4 regions of the Streptomyces sp. NPDC001056 genome follow, and region 3 is predicted to be linked to each of the others. Evidence: riboswitches for the same ligand, from Rfam matches in the RefSeq annotation. Region 3 holds a riboswitch; each other region holds the start of a gene.
The links. Region 3 has a riboswitch for cyclic di-AMP ahead of ACWDD7_RS23115 (C40 family peptidase). Riboswitches for the same ligand answer to the same signal wherever they lie in the genome.

Region 1 (4,201 bases), on a different contig from region 3:
GTCGAGACCGGCGGGGCCTTCGAGGAAGACGTACTCGCCGACCTCGGCCCCCGGCGGCAGTTCCCGGCGCAGCGCCGCGACCCGCTCGCGGTGCCGCATCAGCTCGATCTCGGCGCCGCGCAACTCCTCGCGTGCGGCGAGGTACTCCGCCGACTCACCGTGCAACCGGGTGTGCCGCATGAGGTGTCCTCCTGGGTGAACAGCCCCCCGGAACAGGTCGGTTCCATGGTTCCGGGCAGCCCGCGTGCCACGGGTGAGGCACCGCCGTTCCCGAAGAGTGAAAGGGTCGGTGACGGAGCGGAGGGCGAACGTTCAACTCTGTGATCTTCACGTGATCCGCGCGGCATGAACTTGTGACAAGTCATCGGGTGCCGCTACCTTCACCCCTCAGCGTGGCGGCCCGGCATGATCCGCCGCGCCGGTTCCTGCCGTCGCACGAAAGGCTTCCGCATGATTTCCGGGAACGGTCGTCACCGCCGCCCCCGTCAGGCTCCGGCCCTCCTCGTCGCGGCCGGCGTGACCGGCTCCGCCATCGCCATCCCGCTGCTGGGCGCCGCGAGCGCCCACGCGGCCGACGGCACCACCTGGGACAAGGTCGCCGGGTGCGAGAGCGGCGGCTCCTGGAGCGCCGACACCGGCAACGGCTACTACGGCGGCCTCCAGATATCCCAGGAGGACTGGGTCCAGTACGGCGGCACCCGGTACGCCTCCTCCGCCGACCAGGCCAGCCGCTCGCAGCAGATCGCCGTGGCCGAGCGGATCCTCAAGGACAAGGGCACCGCGCCCTGGGCCACCTGCGCCCTGCTGTCCGGGCTCACCTCGAACTCCGGTTCCGTGGACGTCGATCCGGGCGTCGGCGACGGCGGCGGCCAGGGCGGCAGCACGACCGACCCGTCCGGCCTGCCCGACCCCTCCTCCCCGGCCGGTGCGCAGAGCGGCGACCAGAACGGCTCCGGCAACGCCTCCGGCAACGCCTCCGGCTCCGGCGGCGCCTCCTCCGCCGATCCGTCCGGCTCCTCCGCCTCGCCGGGCCAGGGCTCCGGCAAGCAGACGGGCAAGCACGCGACCCCGCATCCGGGCAAGCCCACCGGCACCTCCGGCACCGGCGTCCCCAGCCCGGACCCGTCCGACTCCTCCGGCCCCTCCGACTCCTCGGACCCGTCCGTCCCGGCCACGCCGTCCGCCCCGGCCGGCACCCCCACGGCGCCCGCCCCGTCCACCGGCACCCCGGACAATGCCCGGCAGAACGTCGGTTCTTGGGACCTGGTGGACACCGGAGCCCTGAGCGGCGGCCGTCATCGCGGCGGCAACGCGGACGAAAGCAGGACAAACGGGCAGAACGACTCCTCCTCCGGGCGCCACGCCTCGCGTGAGCCGGGCGCCTACACGGTCCGCGAGGGCGACTCGCTGAGCTCCATCGCCGACTCCCTTGACGTCGACGGGGGATGGCACGCGCTCTACTCCGCGAACAAGAAGGTCGTGGGTGCCGACCCGAACCTCATCACCGCCGGTCAGACCCTGAAAGTCGGTGACGAAACGGGCGCGGCGCAGGGGTAGTTGACGCCCCACTTGATCGCTAAATGTCCGGTTTGGTGAAAGTGTGGGATGAGTCTCAGAAGCCCTGATCGTCTTTGAAATTCCGCGGATCGCGTGGCTACGGTCAAGGCCGCTCGTCACCACGGGCCCCGGCGGCCGCAACGCCGAATCCTGCCAGCGGCTGCCCGGGAACAGTCGTCGCGTCAAGCGCCGCAGGCAGGAGCGGGGGACCCAAGGTAAGCGCCGGACCCGGCAGTTGATGCCGGACCGGCTAGGGGTGAAGCCACGCCTCCATGTGGGGGTGTGGCCGGGCAACTCAACCGGCCCGAATCCGACAGCTCACCTCGCAGGCGTCGGTGAGGGGATCGTTCCATGCTGTTTTCCGGCAAGGGCAAGCACCGTCGTCCGTCCAAGGCCGTCCGCGCCGTCACGCTCGCCGGTGTCACCGGTGTCGCCGTCGCCGCTCCGCTGATGGCGGCCGGCAACGCCTCCGCCGCCACCGCCTCCCAGTGGGACGCGGTCGCCCAGTGCGAGGCCGGCGGCAACTGGGCCATCAACACCGGCAACGGGTACTACGGCGGTCTGCAGTTCTCCGCCTCGACCTGGGCCGCGTACGGCGGCACCGCCTACGCGTCGACCGCCGACAAGGCCACCAAGTCGCAGCAGATCACCATCGCCGAGAAGGTCCTCGCCGCGCAGGGCAAGGGCGCCTGGCCGGTCTGCGGCACGGGCCTGACCAGCACCCCGTACGGCGGCTCCGCCTCGACGGCCACCACGTCGAACAGCACCGCCACCCGGTCCGCGGGCCGGCAGGCCGCCACCCGCTCCACCGAGCGCACCACCCCGGCCCCGAGCAGGTCCGCGAGCGCCTCCGCCGGCTCGGCCGCGAGCAAGACCGTCACCACCCCGACCGGCAAGAAGGTCAAGAAGGGCGACGGCGAGTACAGGGTCGTCAAGGGCGACACCCTCAGCTCCATCGCGGTCAGGCACCACGTGGCCGGTGGCTGGAAGAAGCTGTTCGAGCTGAACAAGGACATCGTCGACAACGCCGACCTCATCTACCCGGGCCAGCAGCTGCACCTGAAGTGACGCCCGGCCGCTGACGGCTCCGCCCGCCGGACCTCCCCCCGGAAAAAGGTCTGCCCCCAGCGGACCCTGCCCCCCCGCGGGCCCTGCCCCCCGGCGGACCCTGCCCCCCCCCAGCGGACCCTGCCCCCCCAGTGGGCCCTGCCCCCCCAGTGGGCCCTGCCCCCCCAGTGGGCCCTGCCACCCCGGCGGGCCCTGCCACCCCGGCGGGCCCTGCCCCCCGGCGGACCTCACCCCCCGGCGGACCTCACCCCCCGAAGGGTCCGCCCCCCGAAGGGTCCGCCCCCCGACGGACACCCCCCGAAAGGTCCGTCCCCCCGTCCCCACGGGCTCCCCGTCCCGGCGCGTTTTCCCCCGTTCGCGCCGGGGCGGGGTCTTTTGTTCTCCCGTTCTTCAGCAGGGTCTCACCGTCGAACCCCTTTGTTCCGACGGTGAACAATGGGTACCGTCTGCATGTCTCCGCCGCCCACCAGACGGTCGGTCGGTGGCCGACGACCCCGGGACGGTTAGGCTCTAGTCGCAAGGCACAGCCGTAAGGCAGACCGCCCCGCAGTTCCAGCGTCACATCCAAGAAGGAGATGCTCGTGCCGTCCATCGACGTCGTCGTAGCCCGGGAAATCCTGGACTCCCGAGGCAACCCCACGGTCGAGGTCGAGGTCGGCCTCGACGACGGCAGCACGGGTCGTGCCGCCGTACCGTCCGGCGCCTCCACGGGTGCCTTCGAGGCCATCGAGCTGCGCGACGGTGACCCCAACCGCTACATGGGCAAGGGCGTCGAGAAGGCCGTCCTCGCCGTCATCGAGCAGATCGGCCCGGAGCTGGTCGGCTACGACGCCACCGAGCAGCGCCTGATCGACCAGGCCATGTTCGACCTCGACGCCACCGACAACAAGGGCTCGCTCGGCGCCAACGCCATCCTCGGCGTCTCCCTGGCCGTCGCGCACGCCGCCTCCGAGGCGTCCGACCTGCCGCTCTTCCGCTACCTGGGCGGTCCCAACGCGCACCTGCTGCCGGTGCCGATGATGAACATCCTGAACGGCGGCTCGCACGCCGACTCCAACGTGGACATCCAGGAGTTCATGATCGCCCCGATCGGCGCGGAGTCCTTCTCCGAGGCGCTGCGCTGGGGTGCCGAGGTCTACCACACCCTCAAGAAGGTCCTGAAGAACAAGGGCCTGGCCACCGGTCTCGGCGACGAGGGCGGCTTCGCCCCGAACCTCGGTTCCAACCGCGAGGCCCTGGACCTGATCCTTGAGGCCATCAAGGAAGCCGGCTACGCGCCCGGTGAGCAGATCGCCCTCGCGCTCGACGTCGCCGCCTCCGAGTTCTACAAGGACGGCAAGTACCTCTTCGAGGGCAAGGAGCGCTCCGCCGCCGAGATGACGGAGTACTACGAGGAGCTGGTGGCGGCCTACCCGCTGGTCTCCATCGAGGACCCGCTGTTCGAGGACGACTGGGCCGGCTGGAAGGTCGTCACCGACAAGCTCGGCGACAAGGTCCAGCTGGTCGGCGACGACCTGTTCGTCACCAACCCGGAGCGTCTGGCCCGCGGCATCGAGGAGGGCAGCGCCAACGCCCT
Region 2 (4,201 bases), on a different contig from region 3:
CAGGTCGTCGCCGTCGAGGTGCTCCTGGACGCCCCCCTGGACGCCGAGCCGGCCGGCCTGGACGGCGTCGCCACCATCATGGCGCGGGCCTTCTCCGAGGGAACCGACCAGCACTCCGCCGAGGAGTTCGCCGCCGAGCTGGAGCGCGCGGGCGCCACCCTCGACGCCCACGCCGACCACCCCGGCGTCCGGCTCAGCCTGGAGGTCCCCGCCTCCCGCCTGCCCAAGGGCCTCGGGTTGCTCGCCGACGCGCTGCGCGCCCCCGCCTTCGCCGAGAGCGAGGTCGAGCGGCTGGTCCGCAACCGCCTGGACGAGATCCCGCACGAGCTGGCCAACCCCGCCCGGCGGGCCGCCAAGGAACTCTCCAAGGAGCTGTTCCCGGCGGCCGCGCGCATGTCCCGGCCGCGCCAGGGCACCGAGGAGACGGTCGAGAAGATCGACGAGACCGCCGTACGCGCGTTCTACGACCGCCATGTGCGCCCCGCCACGGCCACCGCGGTCGTGGTCGGCGACCTCACCGGCATCGACCTGGACGCGCTGCTCGGCGACACCCTGGGCGCCTGGACCGGCACCCCGGGCGAGCCCCGGCCGGTGCCCGCGGTGACGGCCGACGACACCGGGCGCGTGGTCATCGTGGACCGGCCCGGCGCCGTCCAGACGCAGCTGCTCATCGGCCGGGTCGGTGCGGACCGGCACGACCGGGTGTGGCCCGCCCAGGTGCTCGGCACCTACTGCCTCGGCGGCACCCTCACCTCCCGCCTGGACCGCGTCCTGCGCGAGGAGAAGGGCTACACCTACGGTGTGCGCGCGTTCGGGCAGGTGCTCCGCTCGGGTCCCGAGGGCAACGGCGTCTCCATGCTGGCCATCAGCGGCTCGGTGGACACCCCCAACACGGGTCCCGCCCTGGACGACCTGTGGAAGGTGCTGCGCACTCTCGCGGCGGAGGGCCTGACCGACGCCGAGCGGGACGTCGCCGTGCAGAACCTCGTCGGCGTCGCGCCGCTCAAGTACGAGACCGCGGCGGCCGTCGCGGGCACGCTCGCCGACCAGGTGGAGCAGCACCTGCCCGACGACTTCCAGGCGACGCTCTACCGGCAGCTGGCCGCGACGGGCACCGTGGAGGCCACCGCGGCCGTCGTCAACGCCTTCCCGGTGGACCGCCTGGTGACCGTCCTGGTCGGCGACGCCGCGCAGATCAAGGCGCCGGTCGAGGCGCTGGGCATCGGCGAGGTCACCGTGGTGGCGGCCGAGTAACGGCACGCGCGGGCAGGCTCCTTACCGGTGGGGCCCTGACGGCCTACGGGGTCGTCAGGGCCCACTTTGTTCCACTCTCTCCTCAGGATGTCCGAATTGGGGCGGAGGTTGCCTTTCTGCCCTGTGGGATGCGCTACAAAAGCCGCGATCCGTTTGGGCTTTGAGAGCCGGTCCGCTTAGCGTCGTCCGGGTTGTTCGTCGGGCAGTGCGCCGCAGCCGCGGCACCGGACAGCCATCGCCGAGTCCCCGCAGGCGCGAGCCGGGGGAGCCGGGGACCCACACGTCCCTTGGGGTGAATCGGGCATCCGCGCGACAGCGTGGCGCCCGTAGGAGACCTTCCTGCTCCGAACCCGTCAGCTAACCCGGTAGGCGAGAGGGAAGGAAAGGACGAGCCACACACATGGCGTTCGTATGCGCCACCGGGAAGCACCGCAAGCCCGGCCGGGTCAAGCGCGCCACCGCCCAGGCGGCCGGCATAGCGGCCCTGACGACCACCGGCGTCATCGGGACCCTCGCCGCGTCCCCGGCGCTCGCCGCCGAGAACACCGCCGAGCAGACCGGCCTCACCCCGGTGCTCGCCGCGACCGACGACCTCGCCGAGCACATCGACGCCCAGGCCACCGCCCAGCAGCGGATCGCCGAGCACGAGGCGGCCGAGAAGGCCGCCGCCGCGCGGGCGAAGGAGGCGCGCGAGGCCAGGGCCCGCGCCGCCCGGGAGGCCGAGCGCAGGCGGCTGAACGCCTTCGTCGCCCCGATCGCGCACTCCTACGTGTCCACCGGCTACAAGGTCGGCAGCTCCCTGTGGTCCTCCGGCTCGCACACCGGCATCGACTTCCACGCGGCCACCGGCACCCCCGTGCACGCGGTCGGCGTCGGCACCGTCGTCTCCACCGGCTGGGGCGGGGCGTACGGCAACGAGATCGTGATCCGCATGGCCGACGGCATGTACACCCAGTACGGTCATCTGTCGTCCATCGGCGTCACGGTGGGCCAGCGGGTCGTCGCGGGCCAGCAGATCGCCCTGTCCGGCGCGACCGGCAACGTCACCGGCCCGCACCTGCACTTCGAGGCACGCACCGGCCCGGACTACGGCTCCGACGTCGACCCCGTCGCGTACCTGCGTCACCACGGCGTGAACGTCTGACCGTTCCCGCACAGCCGTCCGAAGCCCCGGCCACCCGGCCGGGGCTTTCGCCATTTTCCGGCCGTTCCGCCGGGACCTGTCCAAAAAATATCCATGGATTCCGGCCTCCCGTCGGAAATTCCGGCCCGGTGGAATAGAGTCACGGAAAACACACGTCCGTCGTCGGCGTCGTGTCGCGGGTATTAAGGCGGAGGTCGGTCATGCGTATTCCGGCGCACTCGGTGTGCACGGCGATCCGGGACGACATCGTCGCCGGCGTCCTCGAACGCGGCGGCCGCCTCACCGAGGAGGTGCTGGCCCGCCGCTACGGCGTCTCGCGCGTCCCCGTGCGCGAGGCCCTGCGCACCCTGGAGGCGGAGGGCTTCGTGGTGACGCGCCGGCACGCGGGCGCCTGTGTGGCCGAGCCCACCGAGCAGGAGGCCGCCGACCTGCTGGAGATGCGCCTGCTGCTGGAGCCGCTCGGGGCCGCCCGGGCGGCGCGGCGGCGCACCGAGGCGCATCTGAAGGTGCTGCGCGGACTGGTCCGGCTGGGCCAGGAGCGCGCCAGGAGGGGTGGCGGCGAGGATCTGCGCGCCCTGGACGGCTGGTTCCACGAGACGCTGGCCCAGGCGTGCGGCAGTCCCTCGCTGACCTCGACGCTCACTCAGCTGCGCCACAAGATCGCCTGGATGTACACGGTGGACACGCCGTCGGACGTGGCCGGCACCTGGGCGGAGCACGGCGCGATCGTGGACGCGGTGGCGCGCGGCGACGGCGAGCGCGCCCGCGCGGTGACCGCCCTGCACACCGAGCGGACGACGGCCGCGCACCGGTTGCGGATTCCCGGCGCCCCGGAGCGGGTGAGGACTTCGCAACATCCCGTAAACATGTCCGGTGCACGGAATTAACGCGGATGCCGTATACAAAGTGGGTGGGATATTCGGCGGACGCTTATTTCGACCTGTCGCGAATTTCCGGATGCGGGCCATGATGAATAGCTGTCATGGTTCATACGGCGGTGCTCCGAAAACACGGAAGCCACGCCACCCGACAGGGATGACGCGGCTTCCCGCATCCCGCTGAGAGTGTCGCGGGGTCCTGCTCAGACCGTCTCGGGCAGCTCTTCCAGGCCCTCGGCGACCAGCTTGGCCAGCCGGTCCAGCGCGGCTTCCGCGCCGTCGGCGTCGGACGCGAGCACGATCTCCTCGCCGCCCTGGGCGCCCAGGCCCAGAACGCCCAGCATGGAGGCCGCGTTGACCGGGGTGCCGCCGCCGGACTTGGCGATCGTCACCGGGATGCCTGCGGCCGTGGCGGCCCGGACGAAGATGGAGGCGGGGCGGGCGTGAAGACCCTCGGCCCAGCCGACGTTGACGCGGCGCTCAGCCATGTGTTGCTGCCCTTCGCTGTTCAGGGTTGTCTAGACCAGTCTTCCATATCGTGAAGCGTGCCAGAAGAGGGGCTGCGCACCCCCTCCGCCGTGCTCCACAGACTGCCTCGCGCCGTTGTCGGACGCTAGCCGTACTCTGGGGCCCATGCGAACCTCGGCGGAACCGCAGGACCGGTACGAGTACCCCGCGCACTGGGAGGCGGACGTGGTGCTGCGGGACGGGGGCACCGCCCGCATCCGGCCCATCACCGTCGACGACGCCGACCGCCTGGTCCACTTCTACGAGCAGGTCTCGGACGAGTCCAAGTACTACCGCTTCTTCGCGCCCTACCCCCGGCTGTCCGCCAAGGACGTCCACCGCTTCACCCACCACGACTTCGTCGACCGGGTGGGCCTCGCGGCCACCGTGGGCGGCGAGTTCATAGCGACGGTGCGCT
Region 3 (4,201 bases):
GGCATTTGACGTGATCACCAGAATCCGGTCCCATCATAACGGCTGGTACGTCCTGTACATTCTGTACAGAAGTCGGAGATCATCGGTCTCCGCCATGAGGAGGGGTGTGCCCAGATGTCCCGACCGTCCGCCCGTTACGTCCTGCCCGAGTTCACCGAGCGCACCAACTTCGGGGAGCAGCGGCTCGATCCCTACTCGAAGCTGTTCGAGAACCGGGTCGTCTTCCTCGGAACGCCCCTGGACGAGGCGGCGGCCGGCGATGTGATCACCCAGTTCATGCACCTCGAACACCTGGCCCCGGACCGGGACATCACGCTGTATCTGAACTGCCCGGGCGGCTCGTTCCACGCCATGACGGCGGTCTACGACACGATGCGGTACGTCACCTGCGAGGTGCAGACCTACTGCCTGGGCCAGGCCGCCTCGGTCGGCGCCCTGCTGCTGGCCGCCGGCACCCCCGGCAAGCGGTTCACCCTGCCCGGCGCCCGGGTGGTGCTGTCCCAGCCCGCGCTGCCCGAGCCGGCCCAGGGCCAGCCGAGCGACCTGCTGATCCAGGCCGAGGAGCTGGTCAGGCTGCGCACCCTGATGGAGGAGATGCTGGTCCGGCACACCGGGCGCACCGAGGAACAGGTCCACCGGGACCTGGAGCGGGACCTGATGCTGGACGCGCCGGGCGCGCTGTCGTACGGCCTGGTGGACGGCGTGGTGCCCAGCCGCCGCGACCTCCCCGGCGAGCGGTGAGCCGGCCGTGCTGCCCGAGGAGCTGCCGCCGCTGCCCGCGCTGACGCAGGCGGAGGGTGAACTGGTCGACCACTATCTGGCGGTGGTCGACCTGCTCGGCAGGATCAACCCGGCGCGCGACGGGGACACCTATCGCGGGCTGCGCGCCGCGCAGGCGCTGGTGCGCAAGGCCGAAGAGCTGCGCGCCGCGCTGGAGCTGATGCACGAGCGGGGCGAGCGGGAGCTGCACGGGGGCACGCTGGCACGGGCCCTCCGGGTGCTGGACGGCGAGCGCCGGGCCGCTCGCGTCGCGCTCCCGCCGGACGCCGTGGGCTGATCCGGACGCACGCCGGGTCCGGCGGGTGCGGGACGTCCGCGCATCCGCCGGGTCCCGACACCAAACGGTCCGAACGACGTACCGCCGACCGGTGTATATCCGAATCGGTTTTCCGCTCTGCCGAGTTGCGCGCGCGCCGTGTACATGCTCCGTTCAGGGCCGTCTTTTCCCAGGTCCGGGGCTACGCACGGGAACTGACGGAGCATCGATCACCGCGGCGTCCACCCGAGTGGGCGAGTCGTGAGTAACGCCACATATTCCCGGTTCCATTGGGATTTTCGGACAGCTGTGGGTGAAGATCCCTGTCTGACGACAAGACCCCGCCGCCGCGGCGGGGCGATCCGGGCGGACGCCGAATCCTGCCGCCGCCCGGATGACCGGTCGACAGGAGTGGATCGGCAGGAGTGGAGGACCCAGGCAAGGCGGGTCGCCGAAGCGGAAGACCGTCCGGTGGACACGGACGGGCGAACGCTCCGGGCGACCCTTGGGGTGAAGCCGTGGCAACGCGGCCGGGCTACTTCGCCAGCCCGAATCCGACAGGTCATCCTTCACAGGCGGCTGACGAAGGGTTGCGCATGACTGCGCTCAATCGTGTCCCGTCGCTGATGGCCCGTGCCGGTACGGCTTCGGCCCTCACTCTGGCCGCCGTGGGCGGCTCGATCGCTGCCCCGGGCCTCGCCACCGACGCCTCGGCCGCGACACTGGCGACGAAGGCCCTGAACATCGCGGCGTCCAAGAAGGGCGCCCCGTACCAGTGGGGGGCCACCGGACCGCGTCGCTTCGACTGCTCGGGACTGACGCTCTACTCGTTCAAGAAGGCCGGCAAGAAGCTGCCGCGGACCGCCGCCCAGCAGTACAACAAGACCCACCACATCTCCGCCGGCAGCCGCAGAGCCGGTGACCTGGTGTTCTTCCACTACGGCTCGTACGTCTACCACGTCGGCATCTACGCCGGGCACGGCAAGATCTGGCACGCGCCGAAGACCGGCGCCGTGGTGCGGCTGGAGAAGATCTGGTCCAAGAGCGTCTGGTACGGCCGGGTCAGCTGACCCCGCCTTCACACGGGAGCGACTCCAGCCACCGGGCCGTTCCCCGTGCTTCCCCCGTCTCCGGTACCGCCTCCAGCCCATGGGCGGCCGGGACGGGGCACCCTCGCCCGCCGGACGAACGTGTCGCGGCTCCGCGCTACGGCTCCTGCTGGCCCGCCGCCGTCATCGGCTCGGCCGGGACGGTCCAGGGCAGCTCGATGGAGACCGTCTTGCCGCCCTCACGGGTGGGACGGACACGGAGCCTGCCACCGCACTCGGCGGTGAGCCAGCGGATGATGACCATGCCACGGCCGTTGTCCTGCTGCACGGCCGCGGGCAGTCTCTTCGGGAAGCGGGGATGACTGTCCGTGACGCCGATGCGCAGCCGTTCGTCGCGGTCCAGCACGATGTCGACCGTGAAGGTCGGGGACCGCCCGAAGGTGTGCTGGACGGCGTTGGTGGCCAGTTCGGAGACGATGAGCCGCACGGTGTCCGCCGCCTCGGTGTCCGCCGGCAGGCCCCACTCCGCCAGGGTGCCCACCACGTACGACCGCGCGGCGGCGACCGAGGCGGGATCGCTGGGCAGAGTGACGGATGCTTCCAGTTGGTCTGCCATGGCGACGTCGTCCCTTTCCCACGGGACCGAAGTCCGACATGGAGCGGATGGTTCGAGTACGGTCCCGGACTGGTGCTTCCTCGTCAGACTGCCATCACCGGACCGTCACGGGGAGCGATCCATCGAGATATGCATATATCTGTCGCTCGATGCGGTGAACTCTGCGCCGGGAGACCGTATGGGGGCGGCCCCTGAGGAGTAAGGAGGAGCCCATGCAGAACGGGCCGGCAGTGCGCCGCCGCAAATTGGGTGCCGAACTGCGCACGCTGCGCACCGGTGCGGGGCTCACCAGTGGGGAGGCGGCCCGCCTGGTCGGCTGGCACCAGTCGAAGGTGAGCCGCATCGAGACGGGCGCCAGTGGTGTGAAACCGGCCGATCTGCGCTTGCTTCTGGACGCCTACGCCGTGCGGGACGCCCAGCTGCGCGAGCTGCTGCTGATGCTGGCCGGCTCCGAGGCCGGCGACGGCCACCGCAACCGCTGGTGGCACGCCTACCGCGGGGTGCTCCCGCCCACGTACCGGGACTTCATCAGCCTGGAGTCGCAGGCCAGCGCGATGCGCACCCTGGAGACCACCGTCGTGCCCGGCCTGCTCCAGACGGCCGAGTACGCCCGCGCGGTGACCCGGGCGGCCGTCAAGGACCTGGCCGAGGAGCGCCTGGACGCGCTGGTGGAGGTGCGCCTGGCCCGGCAGGACGTGCTGCGCTCGAACCCGCCGCTGGAGCTGTGCGCGGTCCTGGACGAGGCGGTGCTGCGCCGCGAGGTCGGCGGTCCCGAGGTGATGGCGCGCCAGCTGGAGCGGCTGATGGACGCCGCCCGACTGCCCCAAGTACGGCTCCAGGTACTGCCATTCGGGGCGGGAGCGCATGTCGGCCTTACCGGGCCTTTCGTTATCTTCTCATTTCCGAGCACTTCTGATCTCGATGTGGTTGTTCTAGACCAGTTGACGAGTAGCCTCTACCTGGAACGGAAAGAAGACCTCCGGGCGTACTCGGAGGCCTTCCGCACCCTCCAGAGCCACGCTCTTTCCCCCCACGATTCGCTCGACTACATCGCCGGGATAGGTGACGGCGCGTAAGGAGGCACCATTGTCTGCCCTGCCTCGGAACGTCCCTGCCAGTACCGACCTGTACGACGTGCGCTGGTCGCGCAGCAGTTACAGCACGGGAGCCAACAACTGCGTGGAGACGGCACGGCCGCGCTCCGGACCCTGGTCCGGACTGCTCGCCGTGCGCGACTCGAAGGACCCCGCCGGGCCCGCGCTGCTCTTCTCCGCCGCCAGCTGGGCCGGCTTCGTGGCCGCGCTCCGCTGAGACCTGTTCACCCGCGAAGCACGGCCGTGTTCCGCCGACTCACGGTCGCGTCTCGCCGATCACCCGCACCGCGTGTGCGATCTCGGCCCCGGAGAGGTCCGCGCGGGCGGTCAGCCGCAGCCGTGAGATGCCGTCGGGCACGGAGGGAGGACGGAAACAGCCCACGGCCAGGCCTGCCGTACGGCAGTC
Region 4 (4,201 bases), on a different contig from region 3:
GAAAATACGAATGCCGTTTTCGTCGGCCGTGGTTCACCGGTGACGCCCCGCACGGCGGCCCGTACGCTGGGCGGGAAACGGGGAGGGGTACGGGCGTGACGCAGAGCGAGTCGAGCGGGGCCTCCGGGGCACGGCGGCGGGGGTGGGTGCTGTGGCTGGTGGCCGCCGTCGCCTACGCCGTCGACCTGGGGAGCAAGCTCGCGGTGGTCGCGGGTCTGGAGGGGCGCGATCCCGTGCCGGTGCTCGGGTCCTGGCTGGAGCTGAGGGTGCAGCGCAATCCCGGCGCGGCCTTCGGCATGGGCAGCGCGACGACCATCGTGTTCACGCTCATCGCGCTCGCGGTGGCCGCCGTCATCATCCGGGTCTCGCGCCGTCTGACCAGCACACCGTGGGCGATCGCGCTCGGGCTGCTGCTGGGCGGTGCGGTCGGCAACCTGACCGACCGGCTCTTCCGCTCGCCGGGCGGGATGCGCGGCGCGGTGGTCGACTTCGTCTCGGTGCGCGACTTCAGCGTCATGAACCTCGCCGACTGGGCGATCACCTGCGGCGGCGTCCTGATCGTCGTCCTGTCCTTCGCCGGGCACGAACCGGGCGGCGCGCGCGCTCCCCGGGAGCGGACCGGCTGACGGCTCCCCGGGAGCACGCGGGCCGGCACCGGGGCCGCACACTGGAGCCGATGAGCACCGAGCGAGCCCTCACCGAGCCCTACCCGTACGTGCTGCTGTCCGCCGCCGTCTCCCTCGACGGCTGCCTGGACGACACCGGCCCCGAGCGGCTGCTGCTGTCCGGTCCGGCCGACTTCGACCGGGTCGACGCGGTACGGGCCTCGGCCGACGCCCTCCTGGTCGGCGCCGGCACCCTGCGCGCCGACAACCCCCGCCTGCTGGTCAACTCGGCGAAGCGCCGTGCCGCCCGCCGCGCGCAGGGCAGGCCGGAGTACCCGCTGAAGGTCACCGTCACGGCGACCGGTGACCTCGACCCGGGGGCCGTCTTCTGGCACACCGGCGGGGAGAGACTCGTCTACACGACCGACCGGGGCGCGGCGAAGGCCGCCCGCCTCCTCGGCGCCACCGCCGACGTCGTCCCGCTCGGCCCGGCGCTCGACTGGCGCGCCCTGCTCGGGCATCTGCGCGCGGTGCGCGGGGTCGGGCGGCTCATGGTGGAGGGCGGCGGCACCGTCCACACCCAGCTCCTCCAGCAGGGCCTCGCGGACGAGCTGCACCTGGCGGTCGCCCCGCTGATCGTGGGCGACCCGGCGGCCCCGCGGCTGTTCGGGCCCGGCCGCTACCCGGAGGGGCGGCTGCGGCTGATCGAGTCCCGGCCGGTCGGGGACGTCGTGCTGATGCGCTACGCGCCCACCGCGCCCGGCGCCGGCCCGCTGCCCACCGCCGCCGACCGGCACTGGCTGCGCACCGCCTGTGAGCTGGCCGAGCTGTGCCCGCCCTCGGAGACGGCCTTCAGCGTCGGCGCGGTCGTGGTCGCCGCCGACGGCACCGAGCTGGCCCGGGGCCACTCCCGCGAGGGCGGGGACCCCGTGGTGCACGCGGAGGAGGCGGCGCTCGCCAAGACCGACCCCGCCGACCCGCGGCTGCCCGGCGCCACCGTCTACAGCAGCCTGGAGCCCTGCGCCCGCCGCGCCTCCCGGCCCGCGCCCTGCGCCGAGCTGATCCTGCGGGCGGGGGTGCGCCGGGTGGTGACCGCCTGGCGGGAGCCGGACACGTTCGTCGTGGCGGCCGACGGCACGGGAGTGCTGGTGGGCGGGGGCGCCGAGGTCGTCGTCCTGCCCGAGTACGAGGCGTCGGCCAAGGCACCGAACCGGCATCTGCTGGGCTGAGCGCGACCCCCGCTTTCCAACCGATGTGCTTTCCACCCCGGTGATGGCGTACAGTGGAGTCAACGACGCGGGGTGGAGCAGCTCGGTAGCTCGCTGGGCTCATAACCCAGAGGTCGCAGGTTCAAATCCTGTCCCCGCTACTGAAAACTCAGGGCCGGAATCCGGAAACGGATTCCGGCCCTGAGTGTTTTCCGGGTGCCCTGAGGAGTGCACCCCCGAGGGGGCGTCACCCATGGTGACCGTGCGACCGCCGAGCGCATAACATCTGAGTCACCATCAAAAACCCGATGACTCCTGAACGTCGGTCAACTCGCCCGGTTTGAGGGCTTCCTGGGCGGTAAGTCCGCGGGTCGGAGCGTTAATGATCAAGCCGAACGGCTTGGAAACTTCCCCCCGGGTCTATTAACGTTCGATAACGCAGCGCGGTCGTCCCAGCCGTCACCCGAGGCGGCTCCGTGCGCACGCGCCGAATCCCGTAAGGGAACCGGGGAACCACCACCTTGGGGTGAATCACGCGGACACCGTCGTGAACTCAGCGAGTCACGAGTGGCAACGCGCGTAGGAGACCTTCCTGCTCCGAACCCGTCAGCTAACCCGGTAGGCGGAGGAAGGAAAGGAGCACGCCCCCGTGGCGTCCAACCGGCCTGCCCCAGAAGCCCCGTTCGTGCCCGCTCAGCGCGAACCCGAGTCGTTCGGCTACGGCCCCGGCCCCGACGACGAAGGCCCCTGGGAGGAGTGGAACCCCACCGAGGAGTCCGTCGCACCGGTCCGCGGCCGGCACCGCGTCGCCAAGCAGCGCGGCGGCTTCGCCCGCAGTTCCACCGTCCTCGGCGTCGGCGTGATCGCCGCGGTCGGCGCGGGCGGCATCGCGAGTGCCAACACCGGCAAGCCGCCGGTCTCCATATCGATGCCGGACATGCCGAACGTCTCGGTGCCCCACCTGTCCTCCGTCGAGCACTTCTTCGGCGACGACTCCGCCGACGCGCCCAAGGCCGGTACCGCGACCGCGACCGCGCTCACCGACCTCGGACAGACCACCGAGGGCGGCAAGAGCACCGACGCCGGCGAGGCCCTGCGCAACCGGATCATGGCCCAGGCCGAGCAGCAGCAGGGCCAGGCCGACAGCAAGGCCACCGCCGCGATGGTCGCCGCGGCCCAGCAGCAGAGCGACGACGCGGCCGCACGGGCGGAGAAGGCGGCCGCCGCCAAGGCCGCCGCCGCCAAGGAGAAGGCGGAGGCCGACGCCAAGAAGGCCGCCGAGGCCGCGCGGCTGGCCGAGCTGGCCAAGCAGTACACGCTGCCGGTCGTCTCGTACACGATCACCGGCACCTTCGGGCAGCCCGGCGCCATGTGGTCCTCCGGCTACCACACCGGCCTCGACTTCGCCGCCCCCACCGGCACCCTGATCAAGGCCGTCCACGGCGGCACCATCACCCAGGCCGGCTGGGCCGGCGCCTACGGCTACCGCACCGTCCTCACCCTGGACGACGGCACCGAGCTGTGGTTCTGCCACCAGTCCTCCATCAACGTCTCCGTCGGCCAGAAGGTCACCACCGGCGAGGTCATCGGCCGCGTCGGCGCCACCGGCAACGTCACCGGGCCGCACCTGCACCTGGAGGTCCACCCGAACGGGCAGGCCACCGCCGTCGACCCGGCGCCCTGGCTGCGCGACAAGGGCCTCAACCCCTGACCGAGGCCCCGGTTCGGGCACCGGCGGTGGAATGCGATCACCCACCGCCGGTGTTGATGTGGAGCATGACTTCTCCGCGCACACTGGGTTCTTCCGACATCGAGGTCTCCCCGCTCTGCCTGGGCGGCAACGTCTTCGGCTGGACCGCCGACGAGCAGGACTCCTTCGCCGTCCTGGACGCGTACACGGCCGCGGGCGGCAACTTCGTCGACACCGCCGACGCCTACAGCGCCTGGGTGGAGGGCCACGAGGGCGGCGAGTCCGAGACCGTCCTCGGCAAGTGGGTCAAGGCCCGCGGCAACCGCTCCGACGTCGTCATCGCCACCAAGGTCAGCCAGCACCCGCGGTACCAGGGCCTGTCCGCGGCCAACATCAAGGCCGCCGCCGACGCGTCCCTCGCCCGCCTGGGCACCGACTACATCGACCTCTACTACACCCACTTCGACCAGCCCGAGGTGCCGGTCGAGGAGATCATCGGCGCGCTGGACGAGCTGGTGAGGGCCGGCAAGGTCCGGCAGATCGCCGCGTCCAACATCAGCGCCGAGCGGCTCCAGGAGTCCCTGGACTTCTCCAGCCGCGAGAACCTGGCCCGCTATGTGGCGCTCCAGCCGCACTACAACCTGGTCTCCCGCGACACCTACGAGGGCGCGCTCCAGGACCTCGTCGCCCGCGAGGGG

Region 1: it holds a riboswitch for cyclic di-AMP, as region 3 does, so the genes downstream of both, ACWDD7_RS21880 (transglycosylase family protein) here and ACWDD7_RS23115 (C40 family peptidase) in region 3, are expected to answer to the same signal.
Region 2: it holds a riboswitch for cyclic di-AMP, as region 3 does, so the genes downstream of both, ACWDD7_RS21165 (M23 family metallopeptidase) here and ACWDD7_RS23115 (C40 family peptidase) in region 3, are expected to answer to the same signal.
Region 4: it holds a riboswitch for cyclic di-AMP, as region 3 does, so the genes downstream of both, ACWDD7_RS02510 (M23 family metallopeptidase) here and ACWDD7_RS23115 (C40 family peptidase) in region 3, are expected to answer to the same signal.

Annotation. Positions count from the first base shown of each region.
Region 1 covers NZ_JBSFLI010000018.1:112,552-116,752, forward strand. The annotation lists gene ACWDD7_RS21870 (DUF899 family protein) at 1-180, opposite strand, end outside; gene ACWDD7_RS21875 (transglycosylase family protein) at 451-1,557, shown strand; cyclic di-AMP (ydaO/yuaA leader) riboswitch at 1,735-1,904, shown strand; gene ACWDD7_RS21880 (transglycosylase family protein) at 1,909-2,625, shown strand; gene eno (phosphopyruvate hydratase) at 3,207-4,201, shown strand, end outside.
Region 2 covers NZ_JBSFLI010000017.1:125,597-129,797, reverse strand. The annotation lists gene ACWDD7_RS21170 (M16 family metallopeptidase) at 1-1,254, shown strand, start outside; cyclic di-AMP (ydaO/yuaA leader) riboswitch at 1,481-1,641, shown strand; gene ACWDD7_RS21165 (M23 family metallopeptidase) at 1,655-2,398, shown strand; gene ACWDD7_RS21160 (GntR family transcriptional regulator) at 2,599-3,285, shown strand; gene ACWDD7_RS21155 (HPr family phosphocarrier protein) at 3,480-3,764, opposite strand; gene ACWDD7_RS21150 (bifunctional acetate--CoA ligase family protein/GNAT family N-acetyltransferase) at 3,910-4,201, shown strand, end outside.
Region 3 covers NZ_JBSFLI010000020.1:9,133-13,333, forward strand. The annotation lists gene ACWDD7_RS23105 (ATP-dependent Clp protease proteolytic subunit) at 115-741, shown strand; gene ACWDD7_RS23110 (hypothetical protein) at 749-1,057, shown strand; cyclic di-AMP (ydaO/yuaA leader) riboswitch at 1,476-1,629, shown strand; gene ACWDD7_RS23115 (C40 family peptidase) at 1,633-2,106, shown strand; gene ACWDD7_RS23120 (ATP-binding protein) at 2,243-2,701, opposite strand; gene ACWDD7_RS23125 (helix-turn-helix domain-containing protein) at 2,914-3,777, shown strand; gene ACWDD7_RS23130 (DUF397 domain-containing protein) at 3,788-4,012, shown strand; gene ACWDD7_RS23135 (8-amino-7-oxononanoate synthase) at 4,052-4,201, opposite strand, start outside.
Region 4 covers NZ_JBSFLI010000001.1:526,997-531,197, forward strand. The annotation lists gene lspA (signal peptidase II) at 96-626, shown strand; gene ACWDD7_RS02500 (dihydrofolate reductase family protein) at 677-1,834, shown strand; tRNA gene ACWDD7_RS02505 (tRNA-Met) at 1,901-1,974, shown strand; cyclic di-AMP (ydaO/yuaA leader) riboswitch at 2,289-2,453, shown strand; gene ACWDD7_RS02510 (M23 family metallopeptidase) at 2,463-3,524, shown strand; gene ACWDD7_RS02515 (aldo/keto reductase) at 3,590-4,201, shown strand, end outside.